3 regions of the Mesorhizobium sp. M1252 genome follow, and region 1 is predicted to be linked to each of the others. Evidence: riboswitches for the same ligand, from Rfam matches in the RefSeq annotation. Region 1 holds a riboswitch; each other region holds the start of a gene.

Evidence for each region. Region 1 has a riboswitch for cobalamin ahead of metE (5-methyltetrahydropteroyltriglutamate--homocysteine S-methyltransferase). Riboswitches for the same ligand answer to the same signal wherever they lie in the genome.
Region 2: linked by a shared signal. The riboswitch ahead of NKH22_RS05540 (aromatic ring-hydroxylating oxygenase subunit alpha) and the one ahead of metE (5-methyltetrahydropteroyltriglutamate--homocysteine S-methyltransferase) in region 1 are both predicted to bind cobalamin.
Region 3: linked by a shared signal. The riboswitch ahead of NKH22_RS06500 (CbtB domain-containing protein) and the one ahead of metE (5-methyltetrahydropteroyltriglutamate--homocysteine S-methyltransferase) in region 1 are both predicted to bind cobalamin.

What each region holds. Positions count from the first base shown of each region.
Region 1 is NZ_JAMYLX010000028.1:11,185-17,176, reverse strand. Features, by position in the region: gene NKH22_RS30195 (cytochrome-c peroxidase) at 1-635, shown strand, start outside; gene metE (5-methyltetrahydropteroyltriglutamate--homocysteine S-methyltransferase) at 1,074-3,425, opposite strand; cobalamin riboswitch at 3,520-3,667, opposite strand; gene NKH22_RS30185 (adenosine kinase) at 4,076-5,068, opposite strand; gene metK (methionine adenosyltransferase) at 5,177-5,992, opposite strand, start outside.
Region 2 is NZ_JAMYLX010000002.1:428,563-434,554, reverse strand. Features, by position in the region: gene bglA (beta-galactosidase BglA) at 1-1,059, shown strand, start outside; gene NKH22_RS05560 (ABC transporter ATP-binding protein) at 1,126-2,238, shown strand; gene NKH22_RS05555 (DUF680 domain-containing protein) at 2,312-2,545, opposite strand; gene NKH22_RS05550 (DUF680 domain-containing protein) at 2,617-2,820, opposite strand; gene NKH22_RS05545 (DUF680 domain-containing protein) at 2,887-3,093, opposite strand; cobalamin riboswitch at 3,593-3,794, shown strand; gene NKH22_RS05540 (aromatic ring-hydroxylating oxygenase subunit alpha) at 3,912-5,159, shown strand; gene NKH22_RS05535 (FAD-binding oxidoreductase) at 5,197-5,992, shown strand, end outside.
Region 3 is NZ_JAMYLX010000003.1:207-6,198, reverse strand. Features, by position in the region: gene NKH22_RS06520 (heparan-alpha-glucosaminide N-acetyltransferase) at 1-156, opposite strand, end outside; gene NKH22_RS06515 (MFS transporter) at 389-1,588, shown strand; gene NKH22_RS06510 (aromatic ring-hydroxylating oxygenase subunit alpha) at 1,596-2,771, opposite strand; gene NKH22_RS06505 (gamma-glutamylcyclotransferase) at 2,908-3,600, shown strand; cobalamin riboswitch at 3,668-3,863, shown strand; gene NKH22_RS06500 (CbtB domain-containing protein) at 3,900-4,079, shown strand; gene NKH22_RS06495 (CbtA family protein) at 4,095-4,898, shown strand; gene cobU (bifunctional adenosylcobinamide kinase/adenosylcobinamide-phosphate guanylyltransferase) at 4,891-5,403, shown strand; gene cobO (cob(I)yrinic acid a,c-diamide adenosyltransferase) at 5,405-5,992, shown strand, end outside.

The DNA of each region.
Region 1 (5,992 bases):
ATACACCGGGCCAACTCATCGCCACTCTCAAGTCCATGCCGCAATATGTCGAGTGGTTCGATGCAGCTTTTCCGGCTGAAGCCGATCGGGTCACCTTCGACAACTTCGCCAAGGCGATCGAAGCCTTCGAGGCGACACTGGTCACACCTGCCCCGTTCGACAGCTTCCTGAATGGTGATGAGGTTGCCATGACTTCCGAACAGAAACAGGGCCTGGTGCTTTTCATGGACAAAGGCTGCTCGTCCTGCCATGCCGGCATCAACGTTGGTGGGCAAGCCTATTACCCATTCGGCCTCGTGGAACGGCCCAGCGCCGAAGTCCTGCCGGACAAAGACAAGGGCCGATTTGAGGTCACCAATGCAGCCGACGATTCCTATGTCTTCCGCGTGGCGCCGCTGCGCAACGTTGCACTCACCGCGCCATACTTTCATTCGGGCAAGGTTTGGGATCTGAAACAGGCCGTCGCCATTATGGGGACCACCCAGCTCGGCGTAGTACTGGCGGACGAAGAAGTTGACCTGCTTGTTGCCTTCCTCAACTCGCTGACCGGAGAGGCACCTGACGTCGCCTATCCCATCTTACCCTCAGAAACGGCGACAACGCCCCGGCCTGTAACGCAGATCTCAGGAAAATAAGGGCCAACTGGCTGCGGACTTGCAATCGAAAATGATTGGCGATTTTTACTTGGCGACACGAATTGCGACGTCCATCTCCGAATTGGCGGGACGCTAGCGATACCCGAACCCTGCCACCTCGCCCGTAGTCTGCGCGATCAACTGGGGGCGGACAGACGCAGCACCATATATTGTCGCTGCCTGAGCGAACGCGCCAAGCAGTCTACTTTGAGAAACGACGCCAGTCCGATTTGTTCGAGGCGCGGGGCCTGTATGTCCCCAAGGAACCGATGTTATAGCGTAGTGCCACATTTATATTTCTGCGGGATTAAGACACGTGCCGTAGGGAAATTGCACATTTGCGCCGAGTGGCTCATTTCCAAGAGTGTGATCGGTTTGGCATATTCCCGGCCGACATCCGCCAGCCGGCAACTCCCCACACGGTGAGGAAGAGAGGCCTCACGCCTGCACTTTCTGCCGGAGCGCGCGTGCTGCAGCGACCATGTTAATGAGGGCAGGGCGGACCTCCTCCCATTTGCGTGTTTTGAGGCCACAGTCCGGGTTTATCCACAGTTGGCCGTCGGACAGTCGCTCGCGGGCAAGCATGACTAAGTCCGAAATCTCGCCGACTTCCGGGACGCGTGGTGAGTGAATATCATAGACGCCAGGACCGATTTCGTTCGGATATTTGGAGCTCGTGAAGGCGTCCAACAGTTCCATCTTCGAGCGCGACGTCTCAATCGAAATGACATCCGCATCCATTCCAGCGATCGCGTGAATGATCTCGTTGAACTCCGAATAGCACATGTGGGTATGAATTTGAGTCGCGTCCTTTACACCCGTTGAAGCGATCCGGAAACATTCGACAGCCCAGTCGAGATAGACTTTCCAGTCAGATTGGCGCAGTGGCAATCCTTCGCGAAACGCGGCCTCATCGATCTGGACCATCCTTGCGCCGGATCTTTCGAGATCCGTCACTTCGTCGCGGATGGCGAGCGCGATCTGGCGGCAGGCTTCGGAGCGGGGTACGTCGTCGCGAACAAAAGACCAGTTGAGAATGGTGACTGGGCCTGTGAGCATTCCCTTCACGGGCTTTTCCGTAAGCGACTGGGCGAATTGCCACCAGCGCACTGTCATCGGATTGCGCCTCGATACGTCGCCGAAAATGATGGGGGGACGCACGTAGCGCGACCCATAGCTTTGTACCCAGGCATGCTGGGTGAGCGCGAAGCCGGACAACTGCTCGCCGAAATGCTGTACCATGTCGTTTCGCTCGAACTCACCATGCACCAGCACGTCCAGCCCGATCTCTTCCTGCCAGCGAATTGCAGCCTCGATCTCCTTCTTCAGGAACGTCTCATAGTCGACATAGCTCAGCTGGCCCTTCGCATGAGCGGCCCGCGCCTTGCGTACCTGCGGCGTCTGCGGGAAGGACCCGATGGTCGTCGTCGGGAACGGCGGCAGCCCGAGTGAGCCGGCCTGGACTCTGGAGCGCTCGCCAAAAGCGCTCTCTCGTCGCTTCGCGCTGTCCTGAATGCTAGCGATCCGCCCCTGAACAAGCGGGTCATGGATCCTCGTGGATGTCACGCGCGTGGCGGCAGCCTCGGCAGACGCTTTCAACGCGCCTGCCACCGCATCCCTGCCTTGGGACAGGGCCCGGGCCAGCAAGACCAGCTCGTCGGTCTTCTGGGCCGCGAAGGCGAGCCACGACCTGATGTCCGCGTCGAGTTCCGTCTCCATGCGCAGATCAATCGGCACATGCAGCATCGAGCAAGAAGGCGCGATCTCGACGCGGTCCAAGGGCCAGCCGGCGACGATCGGTTTGATGCGGTCGAGAATGGCGGGCAGGTTCGCACGCCAGACGTTGCGGCCATCGATCAAGCCAAGCGAGAGCACCAGATCCTTCGGAGCGAGCCGAGCCACCGTTTCCAGCTGCTCGGGAGCGCGCACGAGATCAATATGCAGGCCGGCCAGGGGCAGAGAAATCGCGGTTTCGAGATTGTCTCCCAGCGACCCGAAATACGTAGCCAGCATGATCTTCAGCTCGGGCGCGGCTTTCGACAGCTGGCCATAGGCGAATTCGAACGCAGCTCGTTCGTTCGGGTTCAGATCGAGGACAAGCGCTGGCTCATCGATCTGCACCCAGTCGGCTCCCGACAGCTTCAGCCTCTCCAGAAGCTGCTCGTAAACCGGCAGCAGCCGCGGTAGGAGAGCGATGGGACCGAACCCCTCGGCAGGCGATTTCGCCAGCTTGAGGAAGGTGATGGGTCCAAGGATGACTGGGCGTGTGTGAATGCCGAGAGCTTTAGCCTCGAGGAAGTAATCGACCGGCTTCGATGACGAGAGGGCGAACGTCTGATCATCATCGAGTTCCGGCACAATGTAGTGGTAGTTGGTGTCAAACCACTTGGTCATTTCCATCGCGGTTACACCAGGTCCATGAGCCTCCTCCTGGTAACCAGCGTGTCCACAATCCTCCGTCTGACCCTGGTTGCCGCGCGCCATTGCGAAGTAGATGTCAAGTGGGACCTCGCCGCTATTCCAGCCGTAACGGGATGGAACGGCCCCGACCATGGCTGCGGTGTCGAGCACATGGTCGTAAAGCGAGAAGTCGTTCGACGGGATTTTCGACACGCCGCGATCGCGCTGCTCTTCCCAGCTAGCGGCACGGAGCGCCTTCGACGTCGTGAGAAGGTCGCCAGCGGACGATGTTCCGGACCAGTAGCTTTCAAGCGCGAATTTCAGTTCTCGCCGACGACCGAAGCGCGGCACGCCGAGCGTTGCTACAGGAATTTGCTGAGAGACAGTCATGTCATACCCCGATGATTGGGGCGTCGGTGACAAGGAAGGCGCTAGCAGGCCGGCATCAACGCCGGGTTGCAGCGGCCACCGAGACACCCCGCCCGTGGACGTAATTCGCGTGGCAGGCCTCCTGGCTCGCGGGGTTGGCTCGCCGCTAACAGTTGCGGGGGCAGCGCCGGCATCGCACCGGCTTCCCTCTTAGCTCCGCTGCGGCAGCGCCGCACGCGAGAACCACGACACGCAGACAATCACAGCAGTTCGCTCTTTTGTCAATGACGCATAACGAAATGTTTATGTAGTTATGTGATCGCGCTTTTACGCCTTTGTCTAGCATTGTGAAATATTCAGTCTGCTGCCCGCATTCGGCATCGTGGGACGTGATCGCAAGTCAAGTCCGACGGACGCCGCGAGTTCTCCGTTACCTCAGGAACCTTACTGGCCTTCCCCAAGCTGAGCTTCTGGAAAATGCTGGTGACGATCTGGATGACGGTGAATGCCGTCATGGCAAGCACGCCTTGCACCGCTCCTCCAGCGAGCTTCACGGCAGCAGCATGGGTCAGTTCTCCGAAGCGAATGGCTGTCGCTATCAGCGAGCTTTGACACAGTTCCGCCACTGCGGTCATCGCGTCAGTAGGGCGGCTGGTTAGTTGCCGGCGCATCTACAGCAACCCAGCCCCTTCCGCCTCGCGGCGCAAATTCTGCCTTGGCCTTGGGCCGATCTGCTGGATCACCAGGCCGGCCGCCAGCGAGCCAAGGTCGCCGCAGGTCTTGAGGTTGCGGCCCTGCGTGTAGCCATGCAGGAAACCGGCGGCGTAGAGGTCGCCGGCGCCGGTGGTGTCGACCAACTCCTTGATGGCGGTCGCCTCGATGACCACGGTCTCGTCGCCGCGCACGATCACCGAGCCTTTTTCGGAACGGGTGACGGCGGCAATCTTGCAGTCCTTGCGGATCTGAGCCAGCGCCTCGTCGAAGGATTTTGTCTGGTAGAGCGACTTGATCTCGTGGCTGTTGGCAAAGACGATGTCGACAGTGCCCGAGCGCATCAGCTCGAGGAACTCGTCCCGGTAGCGGTCGACGCAGAACGAATCCGACAACGTCATCGACACTTCGCGTCCGGCCTCGTGTGCGAGCTTCGCCGTCTGCCGGATCGCCTCCTTGGCGCGCGGCGGATCCCACAAATAGCCCTCGAAATAGGTAACCTTGGCGCCGGATGCCTTGTCGGCCTCGACATCCTCAGGGCCAAGCTCGACGCAGGCGCCGAGATAGGTGTTCATCGAGCGCTCGCCGTCGGGCGTGACGAAGATCATAGAGCGCGCCGTCGGCGGCTCGCCCTTGAGCGGCCTGGTGTCGAAGGCGACACCCTGTGCATGGATATCGTGCGCATAGATTTCGCCCAGCGCATCGTTGGAGACCTTGCCGAAGAAGGCGGCGCGGCCGCCGAAGCTGGCTACGCCGGCCGCCGTGTTGCCGGCACTGCCGCCGGAGGCCTCGATCGCCGGGCCCATGCGGCTGTAGAGCAGTTCGGCGCGGCGCGTGTCGATCAGGTTCATCGCGCCCTTGATGATGCCGTTGATCTCGAGGAATGCCTCGTCGCACTGGGCGATGATGTCGACAATGGCATTGCCGATGCAAAGCACGTCATAATCCGGCATCAATGTCTCCGCCAAAAAATCCGAGCCGGCTTCTCGCCACGCCTGCCAGGCGCGGGTCTGCCCGGTGGAAATGGGCTTTCCGCTTGCCAATCCGTTCGCCGGCGGCTCTCACGGGGCGGCGAGTCCTGCCTCGCGACGCAATTCGTCCGCCCTGTCTGTCTTCTCCCAGGTGAAATCAGGCTCTTCACGGCCGAAATGGCCATAGGTCGCTGTATTGCGGTATATAGGGCGTAAGAGATCAAGCATCTTGATAATGCCTTTCGGTCTGAGATCGAACAACTCAAGAATGAGGCGCTCGATCCTGCTTTCCTCAACCCTGGCTGTCCCGAACGTGTTGACCATGACGGAAACCGGACTGGCCACGCCGATTGCGTAAGCAAGCTGCACCTCGCACACGTCTGCAAGTCCGCTAGCGACGATGTTCTTTGCGACATAGCGGGCAGCATAGGCAGCTGAGCGGTCAACCTTGGACGGGTCCTTGCCCGAGAAGGCGCCGCCGCCATGACGACCCATCCCGCCATAGGAATCGACGATGATCTTGCGTCCAGTGAGACCGCAGTCGCCGCGCGGCCCGCCCACTACGAATCGCCCCGTCGGATTGACCAGAATTCTGATATCCTTGGTGTCCAGGTGGGTCGGCAGGACAGGCTTTATGATTTCCTCAATGACGCCCTCGCGGACAGTCTCTTGCGAGACCTGCTCGTCATGTTGCGTAGACACGACGATGGTATCCAGAGCGACAGGGCGCAACCCCTCATAGCGCACTGAGACTTGGGATTTCATGTCAGGACGCAACCAGCCAAGCTGTTGTGCCTTCCGGACATACGCCTGCCGTTTCGTCAAGCGATGAGCGAGCTGGATCGGCAAAGGCATCAGGGTATCGGTTTCGCGGCATGCGTAGCCGAACATGAGGCCCTGATCTCC
Region 2 (5,992 bases), on a different contig from region 1:
TGGCTGGAGCGCGGCGTCGACGGCTTCCGCCTCGACACCATCAATTTCTACTTCCACAGCCAGGGGCTGGAGAACAATCCGCCGCTGCCGCCCGAAGAGCGCAACGACCAGACAGCACCTGCGGTCAATCCCTACAACTACCAGGACCATATCTACGACAAGAGCCGGCCGGAAAACCTTGCCTTCCTCGAACGGTTCCGGGCGCTGCTCGACGAATATCCGGCGGCCGCCGCGGTCGGCGAAGTCGGCGATTCGCAGCGTGGGCTGGAAGTGGTCGCCGCCTACACCGCCGGCGGCAAACGCGTCCACATGTGCTATTCCTTCGATTTCCTGGCGCCGGAAAAGATCAGCGCCGCCAAGGTGCGCCAGGTGCTGGAAGCCTTCGGCAAGGTCGCCAGCGACGGCTGGTCGTGCTGGGCCTTTTCCAACCACGACGTGATGCGTCCGGCCTCGCGCTGGGCCGCCGACGAGGCCGACCCGGCCGCCTATCTGAAGGTTATCTCGGCGCTGCTGATGTCGCTGCGCGGTTCGGTCTGCCTCTATCAGGGAGAGGAGCTTGGGCTGGGCGAAGCCGAGTTGCAGTTCGAGGATCTGCAGGACCCCTACGGCATTCGCTTCTGGCCCGAATTCAAGGGCCGCGACGGCTGCCGCACGCCGATGGTGTGGGATGCAACCGCCAGCAATGCCGGCTTTTCGACGGCCAAGCCCTGGCTGCCGGTGCCGGGCAAGCACTTGTCGCAAGCGGTCAATGTTCAGCAGGGCGACGCGGCCTCGCTGCTCGAGCACTACCGGCGCTTTCTCGGTTTCCGCCGCCAGCATCCGGCCTTGGCCAAAGGCGACATCGAGTTCATCGAAAGCGAGGGCGACACCGTCGCCTTCACCCGCCGTGAGGGCAATGAGCAGATCGTCTGCGTCTTCAATCTGGCCAGCAAGCCGGCCGAGGTCGATCTCGGTGGTCAGGCGCTGCTGCCATTGGCCGGGCACGGTTTTTCGGGACAATCCGGCACAGGTTCCATCCGCCTCGGCGGCTACGGCGCCTGGTTCGGGCGCATCGACTGAGTTTTTGACGAAACTGGATTTTTTGAGGAAATCCAGGTTCTCTAGGGAAATCACTGGGAGGAAATTATGGCCGATGTCACGCTGAGACAGGTGAAGAAATCATACGGCAATCTGCACATTCTCCACGGCATCGACCTCGACATAAAGTCGGGCGAGTTCATCGTCTTCGTCGGCCCGTCGGGTTGCGGCAAGTCGACCTTGCTGCGGTCCATCGCCGGGCTTGAGGAGATCACCTCCGGCGAGCTGAAGATCGCCGGCGAGGTGGTGAACGACGTGCCGCCTTCCAAGCGCGGCATTGCCATGGTGTTCCAGTCCTATGCGCTCTATCCGCACATGACCGTCTACGACAACATGGCCTTCTCGATGAAGATCGGCAAGGAAAGCAAGGCCGAGATCGACAAGCGGGTGCGGCAGGCAGCGGAGATCCTGCAGCTGACCAAATATCTCGACCGTCTGCCCAAGGCCATGTCGGGCGGCCAGCGCCAGCGCGTCGCCATCGGCCGGGCCATCGTGCGCAACCCTAAAGTGTTCCTGTTCGACGAGCCGCTGTCGAACCTCGACGCGGCGCTGCGCGTCGCCACCCGCATCGAGATCGCCAAGCTCAAGGAATCGATGCCTGCCACGACCATGATCTACGTCACCCACGATCAGGTCGAAGCGATGACGCTGGCCGACCGCATCGTGGTGCTGAAGGACGGCCATATCGAGCAGGTCGGCACGCCGATGGATCTCTACAAGAAGCCCGGCAATCTGTTCGTTGCCCAGTTCATCGGCTCGCCGGCCATGAACATCCTGCCGGCGACGATCGACAGAACGGGCAACCCGACAATCGTCAGCCATGTCGGCGGCCGCAAGGCAACGGTGCCGATCGCAACGCCTGCGTCAGCCAAGGGTGCGGCAGTCAGCTTCGGCGTGCGGCCGGAGGATCTGTTGGCCGCCACCGGCGCGGAATATCTTTTCGAGGGCGTGGTGGACTATGTCGAGCAACTCGGCGAGGTGCAGCTTGTCTATGTCGATATCGGCCGCGCCGACCTGCCGTTGGTGACCAAGCTGCCCGGCAATGTCGAGGTCAAGCGCGGGGAAAAGCTGCGGCTGACCGCGGATGCCGGGGACCTGCACATCTTCGACGCCGATGGGCACTCCTTCTCGCTCAAGCCGGTGGAAGTGAAGGCGGCTTGAGATAGCTGCGTCGTACAGGCATGAAAAAAGAGCGGCGGGCCAGGCCCGCCGCTCTTTTTTTATGCTTCGGCTGTTAGTTGTTGCCGAACCGATCCCTGTCGCTGCTCTGAGGAACGAACTTCTGTTGGTCGTTCGACGAGTTCAGCAGCTTGTAGACCGCCGAGTTGGTGCCGGTCGACGAAGTGCGGGTGGTGTCGACGGCAGCGGCCGGCTGGTTGGCGCCATTGGAGCCATAATTGTCGCTGCCGGCAAAGGCAGCGCTCGAAACAGCCAGAACGGCTGCGGTGGCAAGAACGATCTTCTTCATTTTAGTCTCCTGAATTTTTCTGATGCCGCCAGCTGCAGCGGATAAGCCCGCCACGTGCTGGAAACCGGCTTTTAGCGGCCGAAAAGGTTACGGTCGGCACCGTGGGCAGGCGCCTGCTCGGCTGGAGCCGACTTCTCAACCGAAGCCGTATGGCCACTATCGGTCGACGTAATCGCAGGCTGGTTGGCGCCGTTCGAACCGTAGTTGTCGCTGCCGGCGAAAGCGCTGCCGGAGATGGCCAAAACGGCGGCGGCAGCAAGGATGATCTTTTTCATTTCAAATACTCCTGAATTTTTTTTGATCCCGAGAGCGACGGGTCAGCCGCCCTTCTTTGGTCGGGATCAGCGATTGCCGTAGAGGTCGCGGTCGGCGCCCTGAACGACAGGCTGCTTGTCAGCGTGCGCCGGCTTCTGAATGGAAGCCGTATACGAGCTGTCGACCGAGACGGCTGGCTGGTTCGCACCATTGGAACCGTAATTGTCGCTACCGGCGAAGGCGCTGCCGGTGATCGCCAAAACGGCTGCGGCAGTGAGGATGATCTTTTTCATTTTTAGTACTCCAGTTTGTCTGTCCGTCTAGCGGCGTGTCTTGGGAGGGAATTCGCGTCGTTCGGAGAGCCCCGATGTGGGAAAGCCATAGGCTGGTTTCCAATCACGAAGTTGTTCCGTGTGGACCACGGTCCTGCACCTTGAAATTGTGCCAGGAAGTTCCTCTATGGTCATTTACCGCATTGTTTTCAGTTGCTTATGTCGAACCGAGTGGTTCGCTCCGGTGTCGGTTTCCGGGCCGTCGTTCACACCGTCCTGCACGCATTGTCAACAGAAACGAACCGTTCGGTTCGATTAGAGATTGCTAATAGTAACTTTTCGATACCGTTGAGCCCTTTTTGCCCCCGATCGAACTGGATTCGCAGCGATTCGAACGGCGATGATGGCGTCGCAAGAAACGTCTCAGCTCTTTGACCGGCGGCGGGGGGCGTATGCCGCGCGTGTCGCGCCGCATGGATACGATGTCGCTTTCATGCCGACGTCGCGATCGCTGCCGTGATTAGATGATCGCATCTCAGGTGCCGCTTCGTGACGACGCAGCGGAGAATTGGGAAGCCGGTCAGAATCCGGCGCTGCCCCCGCAACGGTGGTGGAGTTCAAGTCGCAACGGGAGACCACTGGGCAAGAGCCTGGGAAGGTGTCGCGATGGTCCGCATGGACAACTCCAGAGCCCGGAAACCAGCCCGAGATGCCTAGACTCGACTGATCGCGGTGGGCGGTCAAGAGGTGGATAGTGCATGTCCGGAGCCGCGCCGGCCTGCGTCCGATCCTTCCTCCATCACCACCAAGTTCAGTCCTTAAACCACGAGGACAGAACTATGGATACGCGCAACGACATGCTGAGGCTCCTGAACGGCCGCAAGCAAGGCTTTTCGCTGGAACAGCCCTTCTACACCGACCCGGACTATTTCAAGCTCGACATGGAGCTCATCTGGTATCGCGACTGGCTGTTCATCGGCCATGATTGCGAACTGCCGAAGCCCGGCAGCTATATCACCGTGCAGATCGGCGATTATCCGGTGGTGCTGGTCCGCGACCAGAAGGGCAACATCAACGCCTTTCACAATTCCTGCCGCCATCGCGGCAGCCGTGTCTGCAACACTGAGAAGGGCATGGCGGCAAAGCTTGTCTGCCCCTATCACCAGTGGACCTACGAGCTTGACGGCCGGCTGCTGTTTGCCCGCCAGATGGCCGACGGTTTCGACAAGAGCCAGTTCGGCCTGAAGCCCGTCGCCTGCGAGAGCGTCGGCGGCTACATCTTCATCTGCCTGGCAAAAGAACCTGCCGACTTTGCGCCGATGCGCGCCATGATGGAGCCCTACCTCAAGCCGCACCGGCTGAATGAAGCCAAGGTCGCCTTCGAGAGCACCATCATCGAGAAGGGCAACTGGAAGCTGGTCTGGGAAAACAACCGCGAATGCTATCACTGCGCCGGCAATCATCCGGAGCTGTGCAAGACATTCCCCGAAGCGCCGACGGTGACCGGCGTGCAGGGCGCCGACAGCGATCCGGAGATGCTGGCGCACTGGGCGAAATGCGAGGCGGCGGGCCTGCCGAGCAAGTTCCGCATCGATCCGGCCGGGCAATACCGCGCCACCCGCGCGCCGCTGCTGCGCGATGCCGTCAGCTACACGATGTCGGGAAAGCGCGCGGTGACGAAGAACCTGTCCGACACTGTTGCCGCCGACCGCATCGGCACCTTGATGCACTACCACTATCCGACGACCTGGAACCACATCCTGATCGACCATGCGGTCACCTTCCGGGTGCTGCCGATCAGCGCCACGCAAACCGCGGTGACGACCAAGTGGCTGGTGCACAAGGATGCGGTCGAGGGCGTCGACTACAACCTTGAAGAGCTCACCCACGTCTGGACCGAGACCAACGACCAGGACCGCCGCATCGTCGAGGAAAACGCCTTCGGCATCCTGTCGCCGGCCTATGAGCCCGGCCCCTATTCGGAGCTGCATGAGGGCGGCGTGATCCAGTTCGTCGAATGGTACGCGGCCTTCATCGGCCCGCGCCTTGCCGAAGGCGGCCGGCCGGCGCTGCGCAACGTCGCGTGAGCTGGAGCAGGCGAGGAAGGACCGGAGGATGAATGCGATGACGGATCTTGGGCTCTATCGCCATCTTGACCAGATGGCGCCGTGGAACGATAGGCTGCAGGTGCTGGAAGTGATCGGCGTCAGCGACGAGGCGCCTGACGTCAAGACCTTCACCTTCCGCTCCGACAACCAGACCTGGTTCCGCTACAAGCCGGGCCAGTTCCTGACGCTGGAACTGCCGACACCGGACGGGCCGCTGATGCGCACCTATACGCTGTCGTCGTCACCATCGCGGCCGTTTTCGATCGCGGTGACGGTCAAGGCGCAGGCCGGCAGCATCGGCACGCGCTGGATGTTCGACCATCTGGTGCCTGGTTCGCATGTCAAGGCCTATGGACCGGCCGGCGACTTCTCGTTGCACAGCCACCCGGCGGCCAAATACCTGTTCATTTCCGCCGGCTCCGGCGTGACGCCGATGATGTCGATGCTGCGCTGGCTGAACGACTGCGCGCCATGGACCGATGTCGGTTTCGTCAACTGCGCGCGGCGTGCCGAAGAGATCATCTTCCGCAAGGAACTCGAACTGCTCGGCGGCCATATGCCCGGCCTGTCGCTCGGCTTCATGATCGAGGAACGTTCCAGCCGCGAGGGCTGGTACGGTCATATGGGGCGCATCGACGCGATCCGGCTGCCCTTGCTGGCTCCGGATTTCCGCGAGCGCGAAATCTTCTGCTGCGGCCCCGATCCGTTCATGCGCGCCGTGCGCGGCATGCTGGATGCCGCCGGCTTCGACATGACGAAATACCATCAGGAGAGCTTTGCCGCGCCTGTGATGGAGGAAATTCCGGCGCCGT
Region 3 (5,992 bases), on a different contig from region 1:
GCCGGGATCGGTGTAGTGGAAATTTTCGAGATCCCAGGTGAAGTGGTAGCTCGCCATGGCGATCAGCGCGATGCCGCGTACGACATCGATGGCGACGATGCGCTTCGGTTGATCTCGCTTCAGTTGATCTCCAGGGGGTGCGGTATGGATGCTCATGGTCTCGCGATCTGATTCAGCCCCAAAGACGACTATCACGGTTGCACCGGACAAAAGAAGGCCGCCCTCTACGCTCCGGGTCGCGCCGTGCGGCTGCATCGCGCGGCGCTTTAGGCCAGAGCCGGAAAGCCTTTGGCCGAATTCGCTTTTTGCCGGGAAGGGGTCGGTTTCCTGTTACCGGCGGAGGAAGCGCCAGCGCAGATTTGGGCTGCGAGTCTGATTTGGGGATCAAATGTCCACCCATGTGCGCCATCCGATCTGGCTGCCAGCCCTGCGTCCGGCGGATGCGCGCACCTTTGCCTCGCTCTATGCGGTCGAATCCTTCGCCCGTGCCACGGTGTCGAGCGTCATCCCGATCCAGGCTTATGAGATTCTGCACAACGAGCAGATCGTCTCGATCCTCTACACCATCGTGGCGCTGCTCGGCCTGTCGGTGACCTTGTTCATGCCGATGCTGATCCGCAGGTTTGACCGGCGCTGGGTCTATACCGCCGGCGCCTGCCTGCTGGCGATGGGCTCGCTGTTCTTCGTCACCCACACGCTTGCCGGGCAACTGGCAGGCATGCTGTGCCGCGTGATGGGGGCGAGCGCCCTGTCGATCACGCTCAACCTCTACATCATGGACCACATCCGCAAGACCGATTTCATGCAGGCCGAATCGCTGCGCATGGCGTGGTCGATGCTGGCCTGGACCGGCGGGCCGACACTCGGCATCTTCCTCTACACACGGTACGGCATCTATGCCGCGCATGGCGCGGTCGCGGTGTTTGCGTTGGCCTTGCTGGCGCTGTTCTGGACCTACAGGCTGGGCGACAACCGGTCGATCCGGCCGGGCAAGACACGGCCGGCCAATCCGCTGGCCAATATCGGCCGCTTCGTAGCACAACCCAGGCTCAGGCTGGCCTGGCTGATCGCCTTCGGCCGCTCCTGCTTCTGGACGACGTTCTTCGTCTACGGGCCGCTGTTCATGGTGATTACCGGCGAGGGCAAGCTTGCCGGCGGCCTGCTGGTTTCGGCCGGCAATGCGCTGTTGTTCATGGCGATCTTCTGGGGCAAAGCGGGAAAACGCTTCGGCGGCCGGCGCACCATGACCTTCGCCTATTTCGCGATGTCGGCGACGCTGCTTGCGGCGGGCGCGGTCGGCACTACCGCGCCGCTGCTTACGGGCTTTTTCCTGCTCTGCGGCGCCTTCTTCACCATCGCGCTCGATGCACTGGGCTCGACCGCCTTCATGCGCTCGGTGCGGTCCTATGAGCGGGCGCAGATGGCCGCGGTCTACCGCACCTATCTCGACTTTTCCGAGCTGACGCCGCCGCTGGTCTATTCGGTGGTGCTGGCGTTTTTCGGCCTCGGCTCGGTGTTCGTGACGCTGGGCATTCTGGCCGCGGTTTGCGGCTTTATCTCCTGGCGCTATCTGCCGAAGTCGCTTTAGCCGCCGATCAGGCGGTTGCCTCAAGCGCTGCATGCCGCTCGCGCACCCAGTTGTGGAAGCGGTGCAGATCGTACTCCTCCGGCATTAGCACGCCGGCCTGGTGGCGCATCGAGCGCAGGCCTTTCTGATTGATCTCGCAGATCGCGGCATCCTCCTCCAGCACCTGGGTGCCGAAGGCGACGACATTGTCGATGTCCGTCTCAGCCAGCGCCTCGGGCGCGAACAGCCACTCGGCGGTGAGTTCGGTCTGTTCGGGACCGAGCGGCATCAGTCGCACCGTCCTGACATAATCGACATGGCCAACGATGAACATCGAGGGCAGGCTGGTGGCATAGGTCTGTCCGGCCGCACGCTCGGCCGGCGTCAGGCCCGGGAAGACCGGGCCATGGGCATGTCCGTCGCGCGACCAGGTCTCGGCGCCGGCGCGCAGGCCACCCGAAAACTCCGGTGCGTCATTGTCGGCATGGCGGACCCAGTCGGGGTCGTCGTGCCGGCTCATCAGGCCGCGGCCGTATATCGGCACCAGCCGAGACAGGTCCTTGTGGACGCCTGGGCAATGCAGGCACTCGTTGAAGTTCTCCCAGAAGATCTTCCAGTTGCAGTTCATCACCTTGCGCAGGACATGGCCTGATACCAGAGTTTCCAGCGGCCAGTTGGCGAGGTCGCCGGATGCGGGATCGAAGGAGGTCCCGGCGGAGCCGGCCGCAGCCTGCTGAAGGTTCACAAAGACAAAGCCGCGCCATACCGACAGCGCCACCCGGTAGAGCGGATGATCTGCCTTGTCGAAACCATCTGGCAGCGATTTCGAGGGAACGCGCACGAGATCGCCGCGCAGCGAGTAGGACCAGGCATGGTAGGGGCAAGTGATGAGCCGCGCTTTCAGCCGGCCCTCGCTTTCCTGGCAAAGCTGCGAGCCGCGATGCCGGCAGGTGTTGTGGAAGGCGCGCAACTCGCCGGTGTCGTCGCGGAGCACGACGATTTCCTGTGTGCCAACGCGGAATGTCCTGAATGCCAAAGGCTGGGCAAGATCGGCCTCGCGGCAGACGAGCAGCCAGCTTTTGTGCCAGATGGCGTCGAGATCGCGCTGGTAAGCCTCGCTATCCCAATAGGCCGACGACGGTAGCGTCGGTTCGGCCCGGCTCAGGCCGTTATAGGGGTCGCGCTCGCTCGGGCTGGGATGCATGGCTGGCTTCCTATGAAGCGTCAGCCGACACCCCGGCAAATCGTTTGTCAATCAGAGTGCCGCATTGCCGGTTGCAGGCGCGGCGCATAATCATGTCGTGGACATGGGACATTCGGAAATTGGGGGGATTCGGAAAGTGGCCGCACGACAGATGTCGCTTACGCCGGAGCTGGTCGCGCGCTGCTGGCGCGAGATCAGGGACCCCGGGCCGGATCCGGACGCGATGCATCTCGATGACGCCGACTATGACGCGCTGCTGGATGAATTGCAGGTCGAACTCCCGGATAGCGAACCGCTATGGCTGTTCGGCTATGGATCGCTGATCTGGAAACCGGAAATAGATTATGTCGAGGACCGCGTTGCCTTGGCGCGCGGCTGGCATCGGTCCTTTTGCATGAACATGACGCGCTGGCGCGGCACCAAGGACAGCCCCGGCCTGATGATGGCGCTGGACCGTGGCGGACAATGCAAGGGCGTCGCCTTCCGGCTGACCGACAGTAACCGGCGCGGGCAGTTGGGCCGGCTTTTCCGGCGCGAAATCACGCTGAAGCCGACAAGCTACCGGCCGCGCATGCTGAAGCTTGCAAGCGAGGCCGGACCGCTCAGGGCATTGGCCTTCGTCATCAACCGCAACGGCCTGACCTATTCCGGCCCGCTCGACGAGGGCAAGGTCGTCGAAAGGCTGGCCACGTCCTGCGGGCACTGGGGGTCGGGCGCCGACTATCTCTACAACACGGTGAAAAACCTTGAAGAGCGCGGCATTCATGATCGCCATCTGTGGCGGCTGCAGCGGCTGGTTGCCGAACGGATCACCGCGTTGAACCCGTAACGCCGCATGGCGCATTCGCGCTGTTGGCCGGCGGAATTTGGTTTGCCGGATGCGGCCGTTTCAGCCTATAGTCATGCATGTCGTCGGTTCCGTTAGGGACCAAGAGGGAATGCGGTGAGGGCTGACTTGTTGCCCAATGCCGTGGCTGCCCCCGCAACTGTGTGCGGTAGTCCTCTCCAAGCCACTGGGGATTTTTTCTTCGGGAAGGTGGGGAAGGGCGCTGATCCGCGAGCCAGGAGACCTGCCGGCGACAGGGAACTGACTTCGATGCCCTCGGGTGGAGGGCGAAAGGACAAGATATGAATTCCGCTTCCGTCTCCCTCGGCGCTTCCGTCTCCTCGCAGTCGCGCTTCATGCAGCTCGTGCTTAGCGCGTTTCTGGGGATTTTCGTCGTCGGCGTTGTCGGTTTCTCGCACATCGATGCGGTCCACAATGCGGCGCACGACTATCGCCATTCGATGGCGTTTCCCTGCCACTGACGAGGATCTGACATCATGAACCTGTTTCGCAACGTCGTGTTCATCGCGGCGATCGCAGGGCTCGTGGCCGGTGTCGCTCTCGCCTGCATGCAGGCCTACGCCACCGTGCCGCTGATCCTCAAGGCGGAGGTCTACGAAAAGGCTGGTGGCGGCCACGAGCATCAGCATGCCGCGGTGCCCGCCGCCAACGCTACGGACACCAATGCCATGAGCACCGCCGCGCCGGCGGAAAATGCGGTGAGCAGCGCAACACCGGCTGAAGCAGCCGCGCCGGCGGAGGACGAAGGCTGGGCGCCGGCCGACGGCTTCGAGCGCTTCGCCTTCAGTGTCGTCGCCAATATCGTCACCGGCATCGGCTTCGCGCTGGTCCTGGTGGCGGTTTCCGAGTTCGCCGGTGGCATCGGCAGCTGGCGCCAGGGCGTGTTCTGGGGTCTGGCCGGCTTTGCCGTTTTCACGCTGGCGCCGGGACTCGGCCTGCCGCCGGAACTGCCGGCAATGCCGGCGGCCGATCTCATGCAGCGCCAGATCTGGTGGTGGGCAACGGTGATGGCAACGGCGATCGGTCTTGCCCTTATCACCTTCCGCACGTCGGCGCCCCTGACCGTGCTCGCCGTCGTCCTGATCGTCGCCCCGCATATTGTCGGCGCGCCGCAGCCTGACAGTTTTGTAACGCCGATCCCGGAGGGCCTGCATCATCAGTTCGTGGTGGCGGTGACGCTGACCAATCTGGTGTTCTGGGTGGTGCTCGGCGCGGTTGTCGGCATAGTGCGCGCGCGCTTCACCGGCACCGCGACCAGCCTGCGCGACACCTTTGCCTGATCGCAGTTTGACCTTCATCATCGGCGGTGCGCGCTCCGGCAAGAGCGTGCATGCCGAAAGTTTGGCGACGGCGTTGCCGCCGCCATGGGCTTATATCGCCACCGCGCAAGCCTATGACGGCGAAATGCGCGAGCGCATCGCGCAGCACCGCTCGCGCCGCGGCGAGGGATGGGCGACCATCGATGCCCCGCTTGATCTTGCAGGTGCGATCGAGGCATTGCCGGACAACCAGCCGGTGCTTGTCGACTGCCTGACGCTGTGGCTGACCAATCATATGCTGGCCGATCATGATCTGGAGGGGGAGTGCCGGCGGCTGGCCGATGTGCTTTCGCGGCCGCGCGGACCGTGGTTCGTGGTCTCCAACGAAGTCGGACAAGGCATTGTGCCCGACAATGCGCTGGCACGCCGGTTCCGCGATGCCGCCGGCCGGCTCAACCAGCAGATCGCGGTCGTAGCTGATATGGTGCTTCTGATGGTGGCGGGGCTGCCGCTCAAGGTGAAATGAGATGACCGATATCGACACAAAAGACGAAGAGCGCCATCGCGCCAAGATGGCCAAGCGCAAGGCGGTGCAGGACGCCGAGGTCGCGGAAAAGACGGTCGAGAAGGGGCTGCTGATCGTCAACACCGGACCCGGCAAGGGCAAGACCACGGCTGCCTTCGGGCTGGCGCTGCGCATGCTCGGCTATGGCAAGCGCGTCGGAATGGTCCAGTTCATCAAGGGCAAATGGCACACCGGCGAGAAGGATGCCTTCGCGGCGTTTGGCGACCGCGTCGTCTGGCACACGATGGGCGAGGGTTTCACCTGGGAGACGCAGGATCTGAAGCGCGACATTAAGGCGGCCGAAGCCGCCTGGGCCAAGGCGCTGGAACTGATCGCCGATCCCTCGATCAGCCTCGTCGTGCTGGACGAACTGAACATCGCGCTGCGTTACGACTATCTCGATCTCGACAGAGTGGTGGCGGCGCTGAAAGCGCGGCGCGAAGGTCTGCATGTCGTCGTCACCGGCCGCAACGCCAAGCCGGCGCTGGTCGAGGCGGCGGATCTGGTGACGGAGATGGGCGTGACCAAGCATCATTTTTCGGCCGGCGTT